Linked DNA regions of Pararhizobium sp. A13. The protein of the gene in region 2 interacts with the protein of the main gene of each other region in a pairwise test. Links are inferred from orthologs where the notes say so. Each region holds a gene or a part of one and is shown on either strand. Other genes may lie near its edges.

Region 1 (11,305 bases), 1.2 Mb from region 2 along the record:
CATCGCCTCCATACAGAACGAGTACAACTTCCTGTACCGCGCCTTCGATCTCGACCTCGCCGAAGTCAGCCATCACGAGGATATCGGCCTGCTCGCCTATTCGCCGCTCGCAGCCGGCCTGATGACCGGCAAATATCTCAACGGCGCGTGCCCTGCAGGTTCCCGCCTCTCCATCAACGGCGACCTTGGCGGCCGCTACACCGAATACCAGGGACCCGCCGTCGCCGCCTATGCCGAACTCGCCCGCGCCCACAGCCTCGATCTCGCCCAGATGCAACTCGCCTTCAGCCTCACCCGCCCCTTCATGACCTCGGTCATTATCGGCGCGACGAGCATGGCGCAGTTGAAGACGGATATCGGCGCCAAGGATGTAAAGCTGTCGGCGGCGGTGATGGAAGGGATCGGGCATCTGCATCGGCAGTTCCCGGCGCCGATCTGAAGAATACCGAAACGCAGCCGGTCAATGGCTGCCTGGAGCAGGAGACGGTGTGAGACAGGCATCATGGCTGCGGCCAACCTTCTGATCCCACACCAGGATGGCCCGCTGCGCGCAGCAGGCCATCGCAAAGCCTAAACTCAAACGTTCACAAACGCCTGATCGTGCCGTAGACGATGTTCCGGTTCGCGCCGAACCAGACACTCGCGTCAACGCTGTTGCGCTCGACGCTCGAATTGATGACATTCCACATGTCCGCCTCCGAGCGCAGCAGCAGCGCCCAGTTCATGTAGGACTCCATATAGCCATCGTCGGCCATGTCGTCGGCGAAATTGGCGAAGAGGAAGACGCCGCCCGGCTTCAGCATATCCATGCAGGCCTGCGTCAGCTTGATCGCGACTTTGTCGGCGAGATAGTCATAGAGGCCAGCGGCATAGATGAAATCGAACTTGCCAAGCTGATGCTTCTTGCTGAGCAGCCCGCGGACCGAACCATCGATCGCCTCGATGCAGGTGCCCTGGAAATCCCGTGTGATCGATCCGATGCTGAGAGGATCCTGATCGAGAGCGACCCACCGCCTGATCCGCCCTTCCTGGAGCGCGACCGAGCTGTCGGCCTCCCGCAGATGGCCGGCGGCGACCGTGAGTATCTCGGTTTCGGGGCCTTTTTCCGCGGCGATCTCGTCAACGTAGCGGGTCAGAATGTCACGCCGCTCCCTGACCGCGACGGGGCCGGGCGCGTTCCTGGTATATTCATAAATCCCGAGCCCAAGCGGCGTGGATTTTGCGACTTCGTGCGCAACGGCCGGGTGGCCATAGATGAAGTCGATCAAGCTCGCGTCACCGGAATAACCGCGCGGCTTCTCGAAAGACCAGCGCGTGAACGGATCCTGCTGAAAGATCTTCGCCGACGGATGGCTCTGCACGATCGGGATCAGCGCCTGCCAGACGCTTGGTTCGAACTTGTTGCGCGTCTCATGAAGCGCCCCGATAAGCCGCTTTACGGTCTGCGCCGGATCGCGGCGTTCTTCGATCTGCTGCAGGGCAATCGCCAGCACGAGCGCGAGTTCAGCTTTCGCTGTTGCGAGCTGATCATCGTGTCGGTCGGTTTTGGCGGGGGAAAGTTCGGTGATGATGGCTTGGGGGGTAATCAGGCTTTCGCCGTCGAAGGCAATGTTAAATTGGGACACTCGAACCTCGTGGGTTAATAGATCATTAATATAATGGTGAAAAATAGATGAAGTGCCAATCCGAGCGACCCCGTTTTCGCGGGTTATGGTTAATGCACTCGCGTGTCGGTTGACTCCGCCGCGGGTGCGTCGACGCTCGTCGCCAAGTTCAGAAAAAGTTAATGCACCTGTCCTATTGTGCCGAAAACTGCTGCCCTTTCCTGATAGCTTGCCTATCCGGATGGCCGGCGTGGGGCGACTGAGACAGCGTCGACTGTTGGAAAGAGACCTCAAGCTCTAGAGAATGCGACGCAACGCAATGGAAAGTGCATGAAGCACACGTTGGCCGACGTAGTTGAAATCGATCTCCATACCGAGCCGCCGAGACCGGCCTCGGCGGAGCTTCGTGCGCTCTATCGGGAGGAAGGCCAAAGCACGCGCAGGCAGGCCACCAGACAAGGACTCTGGATCGCCGTCGCCGCCTATCTTCTGTTTTCGATCACCGACATTTTGCTCGTTCCGGACGTCGCGCTCTACGCGATCGCCGCCCGCTTCGCCGTCGGCATCGTCGCAATCGCCGCGCTCGAAATACAGGTCCGCTTGAATGCCAGCGCGAACGCGATCGATGCCACCAGTGCGTGCGCGGTTATCCTTGCCTATGCCGGTTGGCTATGCACGGCCATGATGACATCGGATATTCAGAGCATATCCTACTACATGGTCTTCGGTGCCATCTTCATGATGAGCGTCAACCTGTTCTTCAGCTTCCACTTTCGCCTTTCAGTCGTTGCATCGGTCGTCATTCTCCTCATTTTCCTGGCCGCTCTGCTGTCCTTCCCACCGATGGACCCCACCTACAAGCTGGCATTCGGGACCTTTTGCGCCTCCTGCTTCGTCTTCACGTCCTATGTGAACTGGAAGCTCAACAGGGAACGCTACAAGGTCTTCCTCAACGCCCTGGAGGCGAAGGTTCAGCACAACGAGGCATCCGAACGGGGAAAAGCTCTGCTGAGGCTGTCGAACACCGATCCCTTGACGGGTCTTGCAAATCGCCGGGCAATCGACCAGAGGCTGCGTTACTACTGGGACGACTGGCAAAAATCCGGCCGGAACTTTGCAGCAATCCTGATCGACGTCGATTTCTTCAAGAGATACAACGACTGCTACGGCCATCAGGAGGGCGATCGCTGCCTCATCCTCGTCGCCAATGCACTCGAGGCCTCGATCAGTCCCTACGGCGGCTCGATCGGACGCTATGGCGGCGAAGAGTTCATCGTTCTCGCTCGCCTGGACACCGGCGAGCGGGTGGCGGATCTTGCAGAAGCCATTCGTCGCACGGTCGAGGACCTGGCTCTGGCGCATGGGCAGCGGCGGGATGGGACCTCGATCGTCACCGTCAGCGTTGGCGCCTCGTTTACCAGGAATCAAACGGGTACGAAGCTCGAGAAGATCATCCACGAGGCGGACCGCGCGCTTTATGCAGCCAAGGCAAGCGGTCGCAATTGCGTCCGCCTGTTCGATCCGAACGATCCCCAGAGCAGCGATGAGAGCGAGAACGTCGCGGCTTTGCTGAAGATCGCGATCGACCAGAAACTCGTTTCCCTCGTCTATCAGCCGATAAGAAACGCCGTGTCGGGCCGGATCGAAGCCGTCGAGGCGCTGATGCGCCTGAGAATGCTGGATGGCACCGCGGTGACGCCGAGCCTTTTCATTCCCGTCGCGGAACGAACCGGCGCCATCCTGGAGCTGGGGCGCTGGGCCATACGGACGGTGTGCCGCGAACTCCTGATGGACGACCACGTGCCGGTCGTCAGCGTCAACGTCTCGCCAATTCAGCTCAAGGCCCCCGGCTTTGCGGCCTCCGTCGCTGCGATCCTCGGAGAGACAGGCGTCGCCGGCGGCCGGCTAGCGCTGGAGATCACCGAAGGTCTCGAGATGGAGATGCATTCGGACATTCTCCGCTGCATCAGCGACCTGAAGACGCTGGGCATCAAGATCTGGCTCGATGATTTTGGAACCGGCTTTGCCGGTCTTTCGTGGCTTCGCCTGATCGATTTCGACACGGTGAAGATCGACCGCTCGTTCCTGCACGATTGCGGCACCCCGCGCGGCAAGGCCATGCTCCAGGATATCATCGGCCTCGTGCGAAATCGCGGCCACAATATCCTCGTCGAAGGCGTGGAAACCGATGACCAGCTCAGGCTCATGCAGGAATTCCGCATAGACCAGGTGCAAGGCTACCACGTCGGCCGCCCGGCACCCGCGGAAAATTTCACGGCGCCCCCACCCGCCGATCCGCGCCGGGCGCGACTGGTCAGTCCACTGCGGGGATGAGGCGGTCGAGGGTTTGCCGCTTTAAGGCTTGGAAGTGGGTCCTCGGGCCTGACCCGAGGATCCACGCCCAGGCCGCGACAGGCTCCGGTGCGGCATACCCTCGGCCTCAATCATCCCCGCTCATCCCTGCCCCTCGCGCCCATGCCATACTCGCCCCCGTCCCGCCCTCGGATACACTGCCAGCCGTGGCAGCCAGGCGGGGCCGGCGCCGGGTTCGGGGAAAGGACGGAAGTCCCCGAGGCCGGGGTTCGCAAGAAGGTTCCCCTCCGCAGGCCGATGCTGCTGCTGCTGCTGCGGGCATGCAATCGCGCAGAGGGCCGACGAGGCCGTAGCGGAACGCGTTTGCGGGCAGAAACCGCCGAACGGGGCGCCGAAAGGTGTCACCTATTCTATTCCTACGAGGCAGCTTTCAGCACCCCGTCCGAACTGCTCTTTGAAAACCACGGCGGTTTTCCGCGCGTGGACGAAGGCGTTGCCCACTTCCGCGCGCTTTGAGAATCGGGCACTGTGCAACCATAACTTGAACCATATGATGCCCAAAATGAGCACAATAAAGGTTGTCGATTACGATCCGGCATGGCCTGGGCTATTCGAGCGGGACAAGTCTCGGATACTGACGCTTATCGGCGATATGGTGAACGATATCCACCATATCGGGAGCACCTCGGTCGTCGGCCTGCCGGCGAAGCCGAAGATCGACATCGATGCAGTGCTTCTCAGTGAAACACTGGTCCCTGCTGCGGTCGAGCGCGTGAAGTCGCTCGCGGAGTTTACCTTTCATGGCGATCCTTACGGCGATGGCATGTGGACCTTCACCTCGGGTCACCGATCCTATGGGACCCGCCTCTACCTCTGCGGGCCGGGAAACGTCACGCACGACAACCGCGTCCTGTTTCGGGACTGGCTCCGCACGCACCCGGACGCCGCCGCCGCATATGCAGCACTGAAGGGCAAGCTGGCAGCGGAGGCAGATGGCGATTGGAAATTCTACACTGGCGGCAAATCCGACTTCGTCGCGAGGACCGTGCGGCAGGCATCCACCGAGCGTGTACGTAGAATAGCGCTACGGATGGAGCGCGCAGGCCACGCGGCCCCGTGCTAATTTCCCCTCGCCCCTTGCTTCCTGGCCGAAAATGCGTATAAGCGCGCTGTTCGCAACATCCGGTCTTCTGGCTGGTGGCTGAACGGAGGGCCGGTTTCCCTTAGAAACCTGTCAGGACCTAAAGGGGTCCAGCCTCCCGTGTCTCCGCTCTCGACCGTCTCGAAACAACACTTTCTTGCCGGCTGTCCGCAGCCAATAGAACAGTCGTTGAGGCTTAGCCGCTGGGGTCCGGGTGACGATTAACGCAAGAAAGGCTTGGCCATCATGGCTCTTTATGAACATGTATTCCTTGCCCGGCAGGATATTTCCGCTCAGCAGGTCGACGCTCTCGTCGAACAGTACAAGGGTGTACTGGAAGCTAACGGCGGAAAAGTCGGGCGCGTCGAAAACTGGGGCCTCAAGTCCCTGACGTATCGCATCAACAAGAACCGCAAGGCTCACTACGTTCTGATGGACATCGATGCTCCGGCACCGGCCGTTCACGAAGTCGAGCGCCAGATGCGCATCAACGAAGATGTTCTTCGTTACATGACCATCGCTGTCGAGAAGCATGAAGACGGCCCGTCCGCCATGATGCAGAAGCGCGACCGCGACGACCGTCCGCGCCGCGATGGCGACCGTCCTGACCGTGGCGGCTTCGGCGACCGTGGTCCGCGCCCGGACCGTGGTGATCGTGAAGACCGTCCGCGCCGTCCGCGCGAAGACCGGGCATAAGGAGAAAAGATCATGGCTGATACATTGTCCGCTCCGGCACGCCGCCCGTTCCATCGCCGTCGCAAGACCTGCCCCTTCTCCGGCGCCAACGCTCCGAAGATCGACTACAAGGACATCCGTCTCCTGCAGCGCTACATTTCCGAGCGCGGCAAGATCGTTCCTTCGCGTATCACGGCAGTCTCCCAGAAGAAGCAGCGCGAACTGGCCCAGGCCATCAAGCGCGCCCGCTTCCTCGGCCTCCTGCCCTACGTCATGTCCTAAGACTTGACCGTCCGTCAGTCTGTTGACTCGACGGAAGCTGACTCAAGGTGAGGCGAACGGCCATCCGGCATCGCCTCACCTTCTCCCTTCCGCGTTGGGCGCGGATCGGAAACGCCGGCGCAAACTTGCGCTAAAACCCATGTTGAGGCTTCGTTCCTTCATCAGGAAACGCCTCTAACTGCTTGATAAGCAGGACAGCGACCCGTGAAGACACTGAATGCAACATCGCTGCTGACCGGCGCGCTTGCCGGCATTACCGCCGCCCTGCTTTTGCTCGGGGCGACGCCGCAGTCGTATTTTGCCATCCTGCTCGTTATCGCTTCCGCGCTGCCTGTTCTCATCGCCGGCCTCGGCTGGGGCAATGCCGCCGCCGCCGTTGCCGTTGTCGTCGCGGGCCTCGGCCTTGCGTTGTTTGCCTCCCCATTGTCTGCCTTTTTCGTCGTGATCCTCATGCTTGCGCCGGCCGCCTGGCTCAGCCACCTCGCCAATCTGGCACGGCCGGCTTCCGAGATCGGTGGCCCGAAGGACGCGCTTGCCTGGTATCCGCTCTCCGATATCCTCGCCCACCTCGTGCTGCTGGTCACGGTCGCGGCTATCATCATTGGCGCGGCGCTGGGATATGATGACCGTTTCGCCAGCATCGTGGTCGATCAGGTGCTGATCGCGATGAAGGCGCAGGACCCGCTGCTCAACCCTGCTCCGGCGGTGGTCGAGCAGATCAAGTCCCTCTTCCAGGTCGCCTGGCCGCTCTTGTTCGGCGCCCTCTGGGTGATGATCCTGTTTGCGGCCTATTACATCGCCAGCCGCATCGTCCAGACCTCAGGCAAAGGCCTGCGCCCGCGCGAGGACATGCCATCGACGCTGCGCATGCACCGCTATTCCATCTTCGCCTTCCTCGGCGGCCTGGTTCTCGCCTTCATGGGCGGCACACCGGCCATCATCGGCGCGCTCATCTGCGGCACCTTCGGCGCGGGCTTCCTGCTTGCCGGGTTCGCCGTCTTCCATTTCCGCACGCGCGGCAAGTCCTGGCGGCTGCCCGTTTTGTGGATCGGCTACATGTCGGTTCTGATCTTCCAGGTGCCGGCATTCTTCTTTCTCCTGTCGGGTCTGATGGACACGCGGCGCGCCATCGCGCTGTCGCCGGCAGGGAAAACAACTGACACTGAAACAAAAGACCTCTGAACAGACAAACGAAAGGACATCACCATGCAAGTCATTCTTCTCGAACGCGTCGCCAAGCTCGGCCAGATGGGCGAAACCGTCAAGGTTCGCGACGGCTTTGCCCGTAACTACCTCTTGCCGCTCGGCAAGGCGCTGCGCGCCAACGAAGCCAACAAGAAGCGTTTCGAAGCCGAGCGCGCGACGCTGGAAGCCCGCAACCTCGAGCGCAAGTCCGAAGCCCAGACCGTTGCCGAACAGCTGGACGGCAAGTCCTTCGTCGTCGTCCGCTCGGCTGGCGAAACCGGTCAGCTCTACGGTTCGGTCGCTGCTCGCGATATCGTTGAAGTTCTGGGTGCCGAAGGCTTCAACATCGGCCGCAACCAGGTCGACCTCAACAACCCGATCAAGACGATCGGCTTGCATGACGTCGTCCTGCACCTGCATGCCGAAGTCGAAATCAAGGTTCAGATGAACGTTGCCCGTTCGGCTGAAGAAGCAGAACGCCAGCTCAAGGGCGAAAGCCTCACCTCTGCCGACGCCATCTACGGCGTTGACGAAGACGCGTTGAAGCCGGAAGATTTCTTCAACCCGGAAGCTGAATTCGAAGCCGAAGAAGAATAAGCTTCTTAAAAGCACGCGGCGCCGATCGCAGCGCCTGTTTTGAACAAAAAGGCCCGCGGCCCGTCCGCGGGCCTTTCTGCGTCTGAGGATGGGCGGTTGCATCCTGAACGGTGGACAGCCGGACAGTTGCCGCCAAAAAATCCTGTGACCGGTTCGAACCGAGGTTAGAATAACCGCTGACGACAGCGATTCGCATCAGAAATCCGGTCAATAGCCAATGCCCGTATCGACAGATTTTTCGCGTTCAGCAGCGGAACCCTGTGAACAACGGTGACGGCTTGCCCCCGGATCAAATGCGTCGGCGGCTGTTGCAGCGATACACTTGACCCCTGGCCCCAACGCTCGCAAATCGGGTACCGCAACCATCAGACCACGCGAGACAGAGACGGAACGCCATGAACGAAGCAGCGCGCAGACTTGTCCCCATTGCCAAGGATCAGGCCGAAGCACAGTATCGCGAAGCGCCGAACAATCTCGAGGCCGAGCAGGCGCTCCTGGGCGCCATTCTCGTCAACAACGATGCCTTCTATCGCGTCTCGGACTTCCTGAAGCCGGTTCATCTCAACGAGCCATTGCACCGCAAGATCTTCGAGGTCGCCGGCGACATCATCCGCATGGGAAAGACCGCCAACCCGGTCACCATCAAGACGTTCCTGAAGGCCGACGAGAAGGTCGGCGACATGACGGTGGCGCAATATCTCGCCCGTCTCGCCTCGGAAGCCGTCTCGATCATCAACGCGGAAGATTACGGCCGGGCGATCTATGATCTGGCACTGCGCCGCTCACTGATCACCATCGGCGAGGACATGGTCAACATCGCCTATGACGCGCCGCTCGACATGCCGCCGCAGAGCCAGATCGAGGATGCCGAACGCCGCCTGTTCGAACTCGCTGAAACCGGCCGCTACGATGGCGGCTTCCAGTCGTTCAACGACGCGGTGGCATTGGCGATCGACATGGCGGGGCAGGCCTTCGAGCGCGACGGTTCGCTCTCAGGCATCTCGACCGGCATTCACTCGCTCGACGCCCGCATGGGCGGCCTGCAGCGCTCCGACTTGATCGTTCTTGCCGGACGTCCGGGCATGGGCAAGACCTCGCTTGCAACCAACATCGCCTACAACATCGCTGCGTCCTATGAAGGCGAAGTGCAGGCCGACGGTTCGATGAAGGCGAAGAACGGCGGCGTCGTCGGTTTCTATTCGCTCGAAATGTCGTCTGAGCAGCTGGCAACGCGTATCATTTCCGAGCAGACGGAAGTCTCCTCCTCGAAGATCCGCCGCGGCGATATTTCCGAGCACGATTTCGAGAAGCTCGTGGCATGCTCTCAACATATGCAGAAGGTGCCGCTCTATATCGACCAGACCGGTGGTATTTCGATCGCCCAACTTTCCGCCCGTGCCCGCCGCCTCAAGCGTCAGCGCGGTCTCGACTGCCTCGTGGTGGACTATATCCAGCTGATGACCGGCTCCGGCAAATCGAGCGACAACCGCGTGCAGGAAATCACCCAGATCACCACGGGCCTGAAGGCACTAGGCAAGGAGCTGAACGTGCCGATCATCGCACTCTCCCAGCTCTCCCGCCAGGTGGAAAGCCGCGAGGACAAGCGGCCTCAACTCTCCGACCTTCGCGAATCTGGTTCGATCGAGCAGGACGCCGACGTCGTGCTCTTCGTGTTCCGCGAGGAATACTACGTCAAGAACATGGAGCCGCGCGACGAGTTCGATCCGAAATATGAAGAGTGGAAGATGCAGTTCGAAAAGGTGAAGGGCACCGCCGACGTGATCATCGCCAAGCAGCGTCACGGGCCGACCGGCACCGTCAAGCTCGCCTTCCAGTCGGAATTCACCCGCTTCACCGACCTCGCCGATCCGTCCTTCACACAGTACGAGCATTGATTGGAAAAGACCGCTTCCGGAGGGTCAATGGGGTTCGCCACGTTGCAAATTGCCGGACTTCCGGATAAGCGAAAACAAAATTAGCTGAATAGCCGCGGCTGCAATGGCCGTGGTCCAACGTCTCTAGTCTGGGGAAATCTCTTCATGGACGCCTTAATCGCGCTGCTGCAGGTGCTTGCGATCGACCTCGTGCTCGCAGGCGACAACGCCATCGTCATCGGTCTGGCGGCAGCCGGTCTTCCCAAGGAGCAGCGCGGCAAGGCGATCCTGATCGGGATCGCGGCGGCGACCGTGCTGCGTATCGCCTTTGCGCTGCTCACGACACAATTGCTCGAAATTCTTGGCCTGCTGCTCGTCGGTGGCATCCTGCTCCTGTGGGTCTGCTGGAAGATGTGGCGTGAAATCAGAACCACCGCGAAGGAAGAAGCCCAAGGTCTGGAAACGCTGACCGGTGAGGATATCGACGAAAACGGCGTGGTCGGCAATCGCGCGCCGCGCAAGACGCTGAAACAGGCCGCCATTCAGATCGTCGTTGCCGACGTCTCGATGTCGCTCGACAACGTGCTCGCCGTTGCCGGTGCCGCGCGCGAACACCCCAACATCCTCATCATTGGCCTTGCGGTGTCCGTCGCGCTGATGGGTGTCGCCGCATCGTTTATCGCCAAGCTGCTGCACCGCTATCACTGGATTTCTTATGTCGGTCTCGCCATCATCCTCTTCGTTGCACTGAAGATGATCTACGAAGGCTTCATGGAAGTGGAGCCGATTCTGACCTCGTCGTTCATGTAATCGGCGAATGGTTGCCGGCGGGAAGACCGCCGGTTGCCGCTGTGAAAAATACGCCGGGAAGCGGCTACAGACTTGCTGCTTCCGCGAACGCTGCAATTGCAGTTGGGGACGCTTGGCTGTATCCCTTTTGCCATGGCCCAATCGCACGATCCCTCCTCCACCCTTCCCGCATTTGATGCCGCCTCCAACCGGTTGATTATCGATCTCGGTGCGCTTGCCGACAACTGGCGCAATATGGACAAACTGTCCGGCAAGGCGCGGGCTGCGGCGGTGCTGAAAGCCAATGCCTATGGCATCGGCATCGAGCCGGCCGCGGAAACGCTCTACGCCGCCGGTGCCCGGGATTTTTTCGTCGCCAATGCCGAGGAGGGCGCGGAACTGCGTCCGCTGGTGCCGGACGGGCGCATCTACATCCTCGCCGGCATGTGGCCCGGCAACGAGCAGCTTTTCTTCGACAACAGCCTGGTTCCGATCATCAATTCCGAAGAACAGTTGGCCTTCTTCATGTCGGTACTGTCGGAACGCGGTGATCACCCTTGCGTGCTGCATGTGGATACCGGCATGAACCGGCTGGGACTGAACGCGTCCGAGGCTCTGGCGCTGGCAAACGACCCGGCCCGCCCGGCAAGCTTTTCGCCCATCCTGGTGATGAGCCACCTCGCCTGCGCCGACGACCCGGCCCATCCGCTGAACCGCCGGCAACTCGAGTCATTCCGGGCAGTTACCGCTGCTTTCGAAGGTATCGAATCAAGCCTGGCCAACTCGGCCGGCGTTCACCTTGGACCGGATTTCCATTTCGACCTGACCCGCCCCGGCATTGCCGT
Region 2 (13,232 bases):
TTGAGCAAGACAACATGTCAGCACAATGACATATTTTTTTTAATAAAATCAGTCATTTGCGCGAGGATGCTCGGACACATGCCGGTCCACCCAAGGCCCGTTAAGGCGCGTGGCGAGTCAAGATATTTTTTATTTTTTTTGTTTTTCGCCAGCTAACTTCCGGGCCAAAAATCAAAGCCCTTGATTCAAAAGCGATTCTCTTGCGCAGGCTTCTGGCCGATGCAGGACACGCTATGAGAGTCAACGCCCAGCTCTTACCGAACCGTAAAAATCACGATTGATCTTGTGTCACGATCCTGCCTAAATGCCTCCCACAGAAGGCGCGGGGGATACCTGTAGACAAGATGAAAAGGCGGCCTTTCAACGGGCTGCGCAGTTTCACTTGAACCTTCTGTAACGGGGTGGTTCCACAACGTTCCATCAATCAGTACAGGGTGTTTTCAGCCGCGCAACATGTTTGCTCGGAATGACACTTTGCTATCTATGATTGTAAACGTGGGTACAACCTCGAGACACCCGATCATGCGTCAGCGACGGCTTTACCGTGCTGCGCAGAGATGGTGGCCGCAATGCGGACGAGGACGCATTCGCAGCAACTGGCCTGCCCTTTTTGTAACGAGGGTCGGGAAAGGCCGGTCGAGGGACGAGGGACTGAACGGAACCGGCATTTACACGAGGGCCGGCACCGGACACTGGAATGAACCCGTGCAAGCGGGACATGCGTTTTGCCTTTAGGCCAAACGGATTTGCACGGAAACCGGACCAAAAGAGGAAGATGAGGATTCCTCTTTTGGCACGGAGAGCGTTTGAATTGGGCGGCATGCCTTTGAACAAGGGCCGTTCACGACAAACATAAAGGCTGACGCCGGCAGCAATGACGGCGTCGCGGAATGATATTGGAAGGCGGCAATATGCTAAGTAATTCGGTGACGGCGGCGATTGTATTCGAAAACGGGGAGAATGGACGTCAGATCGCGGCAAACCCGTCTGGCGGTGCGGCAGCGGAAAAAGGCGAGATGGGCCATAGCGCGCTTTTCGAGCGGGTCAGTGCGCGCTTGAAAGCCCAGGTGGGCGCCGATGTTTTTGCCAGTTGGTTCGGCCGGTTGAAACTGCACTCCGTCTCAAAGAGCGTCGTGCGGCTATCTGTACCGACGACCTTTCTGAAATCCTGGATCAACAACCGCTATCTCGACTTGATCACCAACCTCTTCCAGCAGGAGGATGCGGAGATCCTGAAGGTGGAAATCCTGGTGCGCAGTGCCACACGCGGCGCGCGGCCCGGCCTTCACGAGGATGCCCCGCAGGCAAACCACACCGACACAGTCGCACCGGCAACTGCGCGCCGGGCATCGGCGCAGCCGCTTGCCCATCATGCCGCAGCCACGGTCAGCACTCTTCAGAAGCAGCAGCCGGTCGCGGGACCGTTGTTCGGTTCGCCGCTCGATCCACGCTACACCTTCGAAAGCTTCGTCGAGGGCTCCTCGAACCGCGTCGCCCTTGCCGCTGCAAAGACGATCGCCGAGGCCGGCGCCGGTGCCGTGCGTTTCAACCCGCTGTTCGTCCATTCGACGGTCGGTCTTGGCAAGACGCATCTGTTGCAGGCAATCGCCACGGCGGCGATCCAGAGCCCGCGCGTACCGCGCGTCGTCTACCTGACGGCCGAGTATTTCATGTGGCGCTTTGCAACCGCGATCCGCGACAATGACGCGCTCTCGCTCAAGGAAACGCTGCGCAACATCGATCTTCTGGTGATCGACGACATGCAGTTCCTGCAGGGCAAGTCGATCCAGCATGAATTCTGCCATCTTCTCAACATGCTGCTCGACAGCGCCAAGCAGGTCGTCGTTGCTGCCGACCGGGCGCCGTGGGAACTGGAATCGCTCGATCCGCGCGTTCGCTCGCGGCTGCAGGGTGGCGTTGCCATCGAAATGGACGGCCCTGACTACGAGATGCGCCTCGAAATTCTCAAGCGCCGCCTCGAGGTCGCCCGGCAGGACGATGCCTCGCTGGATATCCCGGCCGATATCCTGAGTCACGTCGCCCGCAATATCACGGCGAGCGGCCGCGAGCTGGAAGGCGCCTTCAACCAGCTGCTCTTCCGCCGCAGCTTCGAGCCGCAGCTGTCGATCGAGCGCGTTGATGAGCTGCTCGGCCATCTGGTCAATGCCGGCGAGCCGCGCCGGGTTCGCATCGAGGACATCCAGCGCGTCGTCGCCAAGCACTACAATGTGTCGCGGCAGGAACTGGTCTCCAACCGCCGCACGCGGGTCATCGTCAAGCCGCGCCAGATCGCCATGTATCTGGCCAAGACGCTCACTCCCCGCTCCTTCCCGGAAATCGGCCGCCGTTTTGGCGGGCGCGACCATACGACGGTGCTGCACGCCGTGCGCAAGATCGAAGACCTGATTTCCGGCGACACGAAGCTCAGCCACGAGATCGAGCTCTTGAAGCGGCTGATCAACGAGTAGTGGACCATCGGGTCCTCATCTGAAGAGGGTTTACCCCCCTGTCCCTCCGGGACATCTCCCCCTCAAGGGGGAGATTGACAGCGACTATCGTGCGCCCCTTACTTGCGCTTATGAGCGGCACGAACGATCTCCCCCCTTGAGGTGACAGAGGGGGGAAGCCCTCCGCAAGCGAACGACCTACTTCTTCCCCTTCGCGATCAGATGATACAGCGCGCGGATCGCCTGCGCCTCGCCGCCAAGCGGCGAGTGCGGGCGTTCGGTCGGGGCCCAGCCGAAGATGTCGAAATGGGCCCAGCTCTTGCTGTTGGTCACGAAGCGCTTGAGAAAGAGCGCCGCAGTGATCGATCCGGCCATGCCGCCCGACGGCGCATTGGTGAGATCGGCGATGCGGGCTGAGATGTCCTTCTCGTAACCCTTGTAGAGCGGCATGCGCCAGAGCGGATCGTCGACCGTGAGGCTCGCTTCGGTCAGATCATGGGCCAGATCCTCGTCGTCGGTGTAGAAGGGCGGCAGGTCCGGGCCAAGCGCGACGCGGGCGGCGCCGGTCAGCGTCGCCATGTCGATGATGAGATCGGCTTCCTCCTCGTCCGCATAGGCGAGCGCATCGGCAAGGATCAGGCGACCTTCGGCGTCGGTGTTGTCGATCTGCACCGTCAGGCCCTTGCGGCTGCGATAGATATCGCCCGGCCGGAAGGCATTGGCGGAGATCGAGTTTTCGACGACGGGCACGAGCACCCTGAGATCGACCTTGAGCTTCGCATCCATGATCATCAGCGCCAAGCCCATGACATTGGCAGCACCGCCCATGTCCTTCTTCATCAGAAGCATTGAGGCCGCCGGCTTGATGTCGAGGCCACCCGTGTCGAAGCAAACGCCCTTGCCGACCAGCGTCACCTTGCGATGCCCCTTCTTGCCCCAACGCATTTCCAGCAGCCGCGGCGCTTCGGCGCTGGCGCGGCCGACGGTGTGGATCAGCGGAAAGTTCTGCTTCAGCAGATCGTCGCCGGAAACGACGGAAACCTTTGCCTTGTAGTGCTCGCCGAGCGCCCGGAAGGCCTCCTCCAGCGCATTCGGCCCCATGTCGTTGGTCGGCATGTTGATGAGATCGCGGGCGAGGAAAACACCCGCAAGCTGGCGCTTGATATCGGCGGCATCGGCATCGGCCGGGATCATCAAGGTCGGCGCTTCGCTCGCCGCAGCCTTGTAGCGGTCGAAGCGGTAAGAGCCGAGGCCGTAGCCGAGCGCCAGGCGGTTGGCCGTCAGCGGCGCGGTCTCGATATGCCATTTTCCGGCTGGCAGCGCGCGCGCCAGCTTGCCGGTCAGGAACGGTGCTTCCGACGGATTGGCGCCCAGCCCGAACAGCGCGCCGCCGAGCTGGCCGTCTTGCGAGGGGATCAGCAGAACCGCGCCGGATTCCGCCTTGAAGCCCGCCTTGCGTGCCCAGTCGAGCGCGATCGGATCGATTGCGCCGAGATCGATATGGGCCGGTGTCACCGCGAAGATCGGCAGGGTCTTGCCGGCACTGGTGTTGAACGGCGACGGACGGTCGATGAATTGATAGGAGGCCATGGAAATCCTTAAGAAGGCACGGTGCAGAATCACCCGATTAACGCTCTGTTAGGGTTAACAGATTATTGCTGGAGTGAAGATTGCGCCGATTTGTTGGGGATTGCATCCGGTGCTCTATCGAATTGCTTAAGGGGCATTGGCAATGACGTCACGCGGACACTCGTCTCTTTCCCATCACCGGTTTCTGAAAGCCGCCTCTCTGGCGGCCTTCGTCGCGCTGGCGCTGTCCGGCTGTGCGACGCAAAAGAAGGAGCTGACGACCGGCTCCATTCCGACGGCCAATTTCTCCAAGCCGGTTCAGTCGATGAACGCGACGGAACTTGCAGCAGCGGCGGAGAGCATCGGCGAGGCCTATGAGCGCAATCCCAAGGACCGCAATGCAGGCTTGAATTATGCCAATATGCTCAGAATGACCGGCCGCAATGCGCAGGCCCTGGCGGTGATGCAGCAGGTGGCGATCAACTACCCGACAGACCGCGAAGTGCTCGCCGCCTATGGCAAATCGCAAGCTGCTGCGGGTCAACTGGAACAGGCGTTGAACACGATTTCCCGCGCCCAGACGCCGGACCGTCCGGACTGGAAGTTGAAATCGGCGGAAGGCGCAATCCTCGACCAGCTCGGCCGCGCGTCCGAAGCGCGTCAACGTTATCGCGAGGCGCTCGACATCCAGCCGAACGAGCCGACGGTCCTTTCCAATCTCGGGATGTCCTATCTTCTGAACAAGGACCTGAAAACGGCTGAAACCTATCTGAAATCGGCGGTCAGCCAGCCCGGCGCCGACAGCAGCGTCCGGCAGAACCTGGCGCTAGCCGTCGGACTGCAGGGACGTTTTGCCGAAGCCGAGCAGATCGCCCGGCAGGAGCTTTCTCCCGATCAGGCGGAAGCCAATGTCAAATATCTGCGCTCGATCATGTCGCAGCAGAACGCTTGGCAGAAGCTCTCCAAGGAAGACAAGGCCACGAACTGACGAACGTCGGCTCAGCGCTTAGCCCTCACGAAATCCAGGAAGGCGCGCAACGGCCCGGGCAGCTGCCGTCTGCTGGGATAGTAGAGGAAAAAGCCTGGATAATAGGGGCACCAGTCCTCCAGAACGCTGACCAGCCGCCCCTCCGCGACTGCTCGGCTCGCCTGACTTTCGAAGACATAGGCGAGCCCCGCACCGTCCATCGCAGCCTGCAGCATGATGTCCTGATCACCGAGCGTCAGCGGCCCCTGGACATCCATATCGACTTCAAGGCCACCCCGTTCGAACTCCCAGCGGTAGAAGGCTCCACTGGCAAACCGGTAGCGGATGCAGGGATGATTTTTCAGATCGTAAGGCGTAACCGGCTTCGCATGCCGCTCGAAATGATCGGGTGAGGCAACGACCGTGAAGCGGTGACGCGGCCCGATCGGAATGGCGATCATGTCCGCCGCGATCGTCTCGCCGAACCGGACGCCCGCGTCGAAGCCGCCGGACACCATATCGACAAGCGCGTCGTCGACGACGATCTCGACCTCGATTGCGGGATGCTCACTGAGGAACCGTGCAACGGTCGGCAGCAGCACGAGCTTTGCGGCGGCGCGAGGTGCGTTGATTCGAAGTTTCCCCAACGGTCGGCCGCGGAATGTGTCCAGCTCTTCCAATGCCGCGTCGATGTCGAGAAAGGCCGGGCGGACCCGTTCGAAAAGCCGCTCACCGGCCTCAGTCAGGCCGACACCCCGCGTGGTCCGGTTAACGAGCCGAACATCCAGCCGCTCCTCGATCGCGCGCAATGCATGGGAAAGCGCCGAGGCGGTCACGCCGAGATCGACCGCGGCCTTCCGGAAGCTCCGATGCTGGGCTATCGCCAGAAAGACGGACAGGTCCTGAGCCCGAATTCGACGCATTGATGAAGTTTCCTCACTGAGTTGCGGAAGAGAAACTAGATTATCTCATCTATCATGCTGAGTTACGTTGTTCCTGCAAGCAAATTCCAACGACGAAAGGAAAACGTCATGCGTGTATGGTTCATCACTGGCGCGTCCCGCGGCTTCGGCGCCCTCATCACCCAGGAAGCCCTCAATGCTGGCGATGCCGTCGTCGCAACGGCGCGCAATCCGCAGACCGTCATCGACCGCTTTGGCAATCACCCCAATCTCCTTGCCGTCGCCCTCGACGTCACCAATGAGAGACAGGCATTTGCCGCTGTCGAACAGGCCGTCAAGCGTTTCGGCAAGATCGATGTCCTGCTCAACAATGCGGGCTACGGCTTGCTCGGCGCCGTCGAGGAGGCAACGGCCGAGGAGGTCGAAAAGCTCTATGCGACGAATGTCTTCGGTCTGCTGAAGGTGACGCGGGCGGTGTTGCCGCACATGCGTCGGCAGCGCTCTGGTCATGTCATGAACATCTCGTCGATCGGCGGCTATACCGGCTTTCCCGGCTGGGGTGTCTACGGTTCGACCAAGTTCGCCATCGAGGGTCTTTCGGAATCGCTGGCGACCGAGGTCAAGCCGCTGGGGATCGATGTCACCGTCGTCGAGCCGGGTTTCTTCCGCACCGACTTTCTGGACGAAACCTCGCTCGTCATCAGCCCGAGTTCGATTGCCGACTACGAACGGACACCGGCAGGCGCCATGCGCGACTTCGCGGGGGCCAAGAACCACGGCCAGCCCGGCGATCCCGCGCGGCTTGCGAAAGCGATGATCACGCTCGCCAATGCGGAGAACCCGCCACTGCGCATGCCCTTCGGCACCGATACGCTGTCGGCGATCAGCGAGAAAAACGCCAGCGTTGCTCGCGAGGTCGAAATATGGCGCAAGCTTTCTGAATCGACGGACTTTCCGGTCGAGACCGTTGCCGCCAAGTGACTGAAAGACAAAGCACCGCCCTCGGAGGGCGGTGCTTTGTCGTGTCTGCATTCTGCGCCGGGTGCTTGGGCTCAGAACTTGTCCGAAACCTGGATTCCGGCCGGCCCGAGAATAACGGCAATCAGGACCGGCAGGAAGAACAGGATCATCGGCACCGTCAGCTTCGGCGGCAGGGCAGCCGCCTTCTTTTCGGCCTCGTTCATGCGCTGGTCGCGGCTTTCCTGGGCAAGCACCCGCAGCGCCTGGGCGATCGGCGTACCGTAGCGGTCCGCCTGGATCAGGGCCTGCATGACCGACTTGACCTCGTCCAGCCCGGTTCTGGTCCCGAGATTTTCCAGTGCCATGCGCCGATCGGGCAGGAAGGAGAGTTCCGCAACGGTGAGGACCAGTTCCTCGGCCAGCGGGGCCGACTGCGCGGCGATTTCGTCGGCCACGCGCCGCATCGCGAGTTCCATGGAGATGCCCGATTCCACGCAGATCAGCAAAAGGTCAAGCGCGTCCGGCCAGGCCCGGCGGATCGAATGCTGGCGTTTCGAAACGGCATTCGAAATGAAGATATTGGGCGCGTAGAAGCCAAGATAGCCAATGCCGATGACGGCGAGGATCCGCATCGGCAACGGTTTTTCGCCGAGATAGCCGAGGAAGAAAATGTAGAACGCGCCAACCGCAAGGAACAGAAACGGCAAGCACAGGCGGGCGACCAGAAACATGTTCAGCGCGTTCTGCGACCGGTAGCCGGCCGATTTCAGCCGGTTGACGGTCTTGTCGTCGACCAGCGCCTTGCGCAGGTTGAGCCGCTCGACGATCTGGCGCACCGACGTGTTGTTCTGGGCGCGCAGGGATGCCTTGCCGCCGGACACCTCGGCATTCAGGCGGGCGCGTTCGCGCGCCCGGATCAGTTCCCGTTCGGTGGCAACGGATTTCATCCGTTTGTCCAGATTTCCCTTCTCGAAGAAGGGTATTGCCAGCGAATAGAACGTCGCCAGCACCGCCACCGCCACCAGAAAGGCGACGATGACGTTCGGATCGGTCAGGGTATTGATCATGCCCTCGCTCATGCCGGGGCCTTCCTAGATGTCGAAGTTGATCATGTTGCGCATCACCCAGATGCCGATGCTCATCCACACCGCCGAGCAGCCCATGATGATGTGGCCGCGCGGATCGGTGAAGAGGATCATCATGTATTGCGGAGACGTCATGTAGACCATAAAGGCGACGATGAATGGCAGGGCGCCGATGATGCAGGCCGATGCCTTGGCTTCCATCGACAGCGCCTGGACCTTGGCCTTCATCTTCTTGCGTTCGCGCAGCACCTTGCCGAGGTTGCCGAGCGCCTCGGAGAGGTTGCCGCCGGCCTGCGCCTGAATGGCGATGACGATGGCGAAGAAATTGACCTCCGGCAGCGGAATGCTGTTGATCATGCGGGCGCAGGCTTCCGGAATATTGAGGCCGACCTGCTGCGCCTCGATGATGCGTCTGAATTCGGTCTTCACCGGCTCCTGCCCGTCACCGGCGATCAGCCGGATGGCGTCGTTGAGCGGCAGGCCGGACTTGATCGATCGCACCATGACGTCAAGGGCGTTGGGAAATTCGTTGAGGAATGCCTTGCAGCGGCGCTTGATCAGGAAGTTGACGAACCAGCGCGGAAAGCCGGCCGTGCCGATGAGAAGAATGCCGGCAACAATCGGCAGCATGGCCCCGGCGATCAGCGCGATCAAGGCAGCAATCACACCGAAGACAACGCTGGCAATGTAGAATTGGGGGATCGATATCTTGAGACCGGCCTGCATGAGCCTGATCTTCATCGAAGGTTTCGCCTTGGCAGATTTTTCCTGCTGCTTTTTCTCGAGATCCTTCAGCGAATCCTGTACCGATTTTCGTCGCTTCGACATCTCGGTCATGCGGTCGCGCGCCGCCTTGACCTTGACCCTGTCGGTTTCGGCGGATTTCACCTTGCGGACGCGGCTTTCGGCCTTCTTCTCGGTTTCGATGCGCGTGAACAGGATGCCATAGGCAAGGCCGGCCGTTGCAAGGGCGACGAGACCGACGATAGCCAGAATGGTGATGTCTATTCCGAACATGAAAACGATCAGTCCTTTTCCATCGCGTCGAGCGTCGCGGCCAGCCGCTTGTCCTCGTTGAAATAGCGGGCGCGGTCCCAGAAATGCGGGCGGCCGATGCCGGTCGACTTGTGGCGGCCGATGATCTTGCCGTTGGCGTCTTCGCCGTCGATCTCGTAGCGCATCAGGTCCTGAGTGATGATGACGTCACCTTCCATGCCGATGACTTCGGAGATGTGGGTGATGCGGCGCGAACCGTCGCGCAGACGCGCCGCCTGGATAATGATGTCGATCGAACCGGCAATGATTTCGCGGACGGTCTTGGCCGGCAGCGTATAGCCGCCCATGGCGATCATCGATTCCATACGGGCAAGGCATTCGCGCGGCGTATTGGCGTGGATGGTGCCCATCGAGCCGTCGTGGCCGGTGTTCATCGCCTGAAGCAAGTCGAAGACTTCTGGTCCGCGCACTTCGCCGACGATGATCCGCTCGGGCCGCATACGCAGGCAGTTCTTGATGAGATCACGCATGGTGATCTCGCCTTCGCCTTCGATGTTCGGGGGCCGGGTTTCAAGGCGCACCACATGCGGCTGCTGCAGTTGCAGTTCGGCCGTATCCTCGCAGGTGATGACGCGTTCATCGAGATCGATATAGCCGGTCAGGCAGTTGAGGAGGGTCGTCTTGCCGGAACCGGTACCGCCGGAGATGACGACGTTGCAACGGACGCGGCCGATGATCTGCAGGAGCACCGCGCCTTCCGGCGTGATGGCGCCGAACTTGACCAGCTGGTCGAGTTTCAGCTTGTCTTTCTTGAACTTACGAATTGTCAGAGCCGTGCCGTCGATGGCGAGCGGCGGGGCGATGACGTTGACGCGCGAGCCATCGGGAAGGCGGGCGTCGCAGATCGGCGAGGATTCGTCGACGCGCCGGCCGACCTGGGAGACGATACGCTGGCAGATCGACAGGAGCTGGGCGTTGTCGCGGAAGCGAACCTCGGATTCGATCGTCTTGCCGCCGACTTCGATGAAGGTTTGGCCGGCGCCGTTGACCATGATGTCGGCGATGTCGTCGCGTGCGAGCAGCGGTTCCAGCGGACCGTAGCCGAGAACGTCGTTGCAGATGTCCTCGAGCAGCTCCTCCTGCTCGGAGATCGACATCGCGAAATTCTTGATCGTGATGATGTCGTTGACGATATCGCGGATTTCTTCGCGTGCGCTCTCGTTGTCGAGCTTGGCCAGCTGCGAAAGGTCGATCGTGTCGATCAGAGCCGAGAAAACCTGGGACTTGGTGTCGTAGTAGTCCTCGGTCCGGGCTGCCTTCTTTCGGATGGGCGGCGGAGACGGCTGCGCACGGGTCACCGGCATAGCTTCGCGGGCAGGCTCCGCAAGAACGGGCGCAGCCTGCCGCTCGGTTGCGGCTACGGGAGCAGCGGCGGGCACGGGCGTTTGCATAGGAGGGCTGATGGAGCCACCCTTTCCGAAGCCGTCGTTTCCTCGTTTACCAAACATGCTCTAAAATCCGATTTTCGTTCAAATGTCAGTTATTTGCGCCCAAGCATCCCGAGCATCTTGCCGAGGCCGCCCTTCTTGGCCTTCTTGGCCGTCGCCCTGCCCGTCACGAGATGGGCGAGTTGCGAGAACGTCTCGGCCGTCGGCGCCTTCTTGTCGATCTCGGCAATCATCCGGCCGCTGTTGGCCGCATTGCCGAACAGCACGGCATCGAACGGAATGATCGCGACCGGCTCGATTTCCAGTGAATCGCAGAAGTCGCCCGGTGATATTTCCGGCCGCTTCGGCATGCCGACCTGGTTCAGCACCAGATGCGGCGTCTTGTCGTTCGGCCGGATTTTCTTCAGCGAATCGAACAGGTTCTTGGCGTTGCGCAGGTTGGCGAGATCGGGCACCGCGACGACGACCACCTCATCGGCTTCCGCCAGCACCGTGCGTGTCCAGTCCGCCCACAGATGCGGCACGTCGAGCACGGAGACCGGCGCATTGCGCAGCAGGATTTCCATCAGCGGCTGGAACGCCGTTGCATCGAAATCATAGGGGCGGTCGAGCATGGACGGTGCCGCAAGCAACGACAGATGCTGCGAGCACTTGGTCAGGAGGCGATCGAGGAACACCTCGTCCAGGCGCTCCGGGGAGAAAACCGCTTCGGAAATACCCTGCGGCGGGTCCTGGTCGAAATTGATGTTGGCGGTGCCGTAGGGCAGGTCAAGGTCGGCAAGCACTACCTCGGTCGAGAACAGGTTCGAAATGCCCCAGGCGCAATTATGGGCGAGCGTCGAAGAACCGACACCGCCCTTGGCGCCGATGAAGGCAATGCTGCGGCCGAGCGGCTCGGCTTCCGGATCGACGAAGATGGTAGCGATGGCGCTTAGAATGTCCGGCATGGCGACCGGTGCCACGATATATTCGGAAATGCCGTTGCGGATCAGTTCGCGATAGAGCGGGATATCGTTGTAGCGACCGATGATGATGACCTTGGTCGAGGGATCGCAGACGGCGGCAAGTGGCGCCAGTTCCGCCATTAGCAGGCGCGGTTCCGTCGAGGTTTCAAGAATGACCAGGTTTGGCGTCGGCGCGGTCGAAAACATGTTGGCAGCAGCGGCGATCGAGCCGCTGTTGATCCGCAGACTGACCTTGCTCATCCGCCGGTCCTGGCCGCAGCGCTCCATCATCCGCTGCAGGGCTTCCGTTTCGCAGAAGGCATGCACGGAGATGCGGGGAAGCGGCCGCAGGTGATCGACGTCGCTCGGGCGGACCGCATCGGCAAAGCCATCCGGCTCACCGGAAGCGGTCTCGATCTTGTAGTCAATCGTGCTCATGGTACTGTCCTGTCAAACCGTCCGGAATATCAATTGTTGTTGATGTTGATAGTCGTTTCTGTCCCGGTTGAGACACCACGGTAGTCCTTGATTACTTCGCCGCGCTGAACCGCATCGATCGGCGACATGGCGCGCGGGCCGAGCAGATCCATCGGGTTGGAAACCTGCGCGGCAAGATTGGCCTGGCTGGCGCAACCAAAATTTTCATAATTCTTGTTCTCGATCGTATTGGCGACAAGATCCTTCGGCCAGTTGCCGCAAGGTGCGGTCTTTGCCGTGATCGCCGTATAGCTGAGCCGGATCGGTGCGGCGTCACCATCGCCGCTTGCCTGATAGCTCGCCTCGGCCAGCCGCCCCGCCGGAATGCCGGCGCCGACCAGCACGCCGCGGATTTCCTTGCGCAGCGCCGATGCGGCGTGAGCATTGACCGAGCCGGTGGGCACCAGGATCTGCACCGTGCCGGTTGCAGAATTTCTATAACTGTAAGCAAAGCCGCGGATGACGTCGCGTGCGCCCATTGTCAGATGCCGGTCGCTGGAGGCAATCGGCACATCGATTGCGTGTTCCGCTTCGGCAATCACGATCGGATGGCGGGTGCGGTAGTCGTCGGGCAAGGCGCCGGTCGACATGCCGTCGCGGTTGGCGCAGCCGGCAAGGGTTGCGCCCGCCACCAGCAAGGCGCCGATCGCAAGCATCCGCGCGAGACGAGCCGAACCGGTGGAGGTGTTTGGCCGCATGGTCGATTGCCCCTTGATATTGCGGTTCAGGATGATCTTGGTCGTCATGTCCGGTCCCGCCTATTTGTAGATGAAGCCGACATTGCCGTGGTACTCCCCGACCGGGGCTGCCTGACGGTTGCCGTAGATGCGATTGACTTCGCCGAGAAATGCGCTCGACAGGTCGTCGGTCGGATTGAAGTTGTCATCCGGCCGCGACAGGTCTGCACGCGCAACCGGCTGGACCAGATAGGGCGTCGCGATGATGACAAGCTCCGTCTCGTTGCGAATGAAGTCCTTCGAGCGGAAGAGCGTCCCGAAAATCGGAATCTTGGAAACGCCGGGAAGACCGGACATGGCCTGGCGGATATTGTCCTGCACCAGACCGCCGATTACGATGGAGCCGCCGGATGGAAGCTCGACGCTGGTGGAAGCCTTGCGGCGACGGATCGACATATAGGTCTGGCCAGGGATGCTGGCCGCATTGGCGTTGACGACAGACCCTTCCCAGGTGGGCTCGGAAACCTCGGTGGCAATTTCGAGACTGATGCGGCCGGGCCCGAGGACGACCGGCGTGAAATCCAGGCCGATGCCGTATTCCACCGTCTCATTGGTACGCGTTATGGCGCCATCCTCATCGATCTCCTGTTCGGAGGGCAAGCGATATTCGCCACCGACGGAGAAGCTCGCCTTCTTGCCGGAAATCGCGGTCAGGCTCGGCTCCGCCAGCGTGCGCATGACGCCCGCCTGCTCCATGGCA

The links.
Region 1: the proteins of dnaA (region 2) and WI754_RS12385 interact in binary tests that used the Escherichia coli proteins (3 or more experiments, as listed by UniProt). The link is inferred for Pararhizobium sp. A13 from one-to-one orthologs.

The regions. Positions count from the first base shown.
Region 1 is NZ_CP149510.1:2,521,295-2,532,599, reverse strand. What follows is about bases 7,447-10,442. They hold WI754_RS12385 (replicative DNA helicase), read left to right. Parts: upstream 7,447-8,192; coding sequence 8,193-9,692; downstream 9,693-10,442. Other genes in these bases: WI754_RS12380 (TerC family protein), read left to right, coding at 9,837-10,442; rplI (50S ribosomal protein L9), read left to right, coding at 7,447-7,797. In the rest of the region: WI754_RS12425 (aldo/keto reductase), read left to right, coding at 1-439; WI754_RS12420 (class I SAM-dependent methyltransferase), read right to left, coding at 585-1,625; WI754_RS12415 (GGDEF and EAL domain-containing protein), read left to right, coding at 1,935-3,938; WI754_RS12410 (GrpB family protein), read left to right, coding at 4,480-5,040; rpsF (30S ribosomal protein S6), read left to right, coding at 5,305-5,754; rpsR (30S ribosomal protein S18), read left to right, coding at 5,767-6,015; WI754_RS12395 (DUF2232 domain-containing protein), read left to right, coding at 6,220-7,197; more of rplI, read left to right, coding at 7,222-7,446; more of WI754_RS12380, read left to right, coding at 10,443-10,481; alr (alanine racemase), read left to right, coding at 10,614-11,305. UniProt on the Escherichia coli protein: The main replicative DNA helicase, it participates in initiation and elongation during chromosome replication. Travels ahead of the DNA replisome, separating dsDNA into templates for DNA synthesis.
Region 2 is NZ_CP149510.1:1,347,576-1,360,807, reverse strand. The notes cover bases 400-3,242. They hold dnaA (chromosomal replication initiator protein DnaA), read left to right. Parts: upstream 400-1,016; coding sequence 1,017-2,468; downstream 2,469-3,242. Other genes in these bases: WI754_RS06540 (M17 family metallopeptidase), read right to left, coding at 2,646-3,242. Also shown: more of WI754_RS06540, read right to left, coding at 3,243-4,037; WI754_RS06535 (tetratricopeptide repeat protein), read left to right, coding at 4,180-5,004; WI754_RS06530 (LysR family transcriptional regulator), read right to left, coding at 5,016-5,906; WI754_RS06525 (oxidoreductase), read left to right, coding at 6,015-6,866; WI754_RS06520 (type II secretion system F family protein), read right to left, coding at 6,938-7,924; WI754_RS06515 (type II secretion system F family protein), read right to left, coding at 7,937-8,947; WI754_RS06510 (CpaF family protein), read right to left, coding at 8,956-10,434; WI754_RS06505 (CpaE family protein), read right to left, coding at 10,467-11,756; WI754_RS06500 (CpaD family pilus assembly protein), read right to left, coding at 11,786-12,451; WI754_RS06495 (type II and III secretion system protein family protein), read right to left, coding at 12,554-13,232. UniProt on the Escherichia coli protein: Plays an essential in the initiation and regulation of chromosomal replication. Binds in an ATP-dependent fashion to the origin of replication (oriC) to initiate formation of the DNA replication initiation complex once per cell cycle.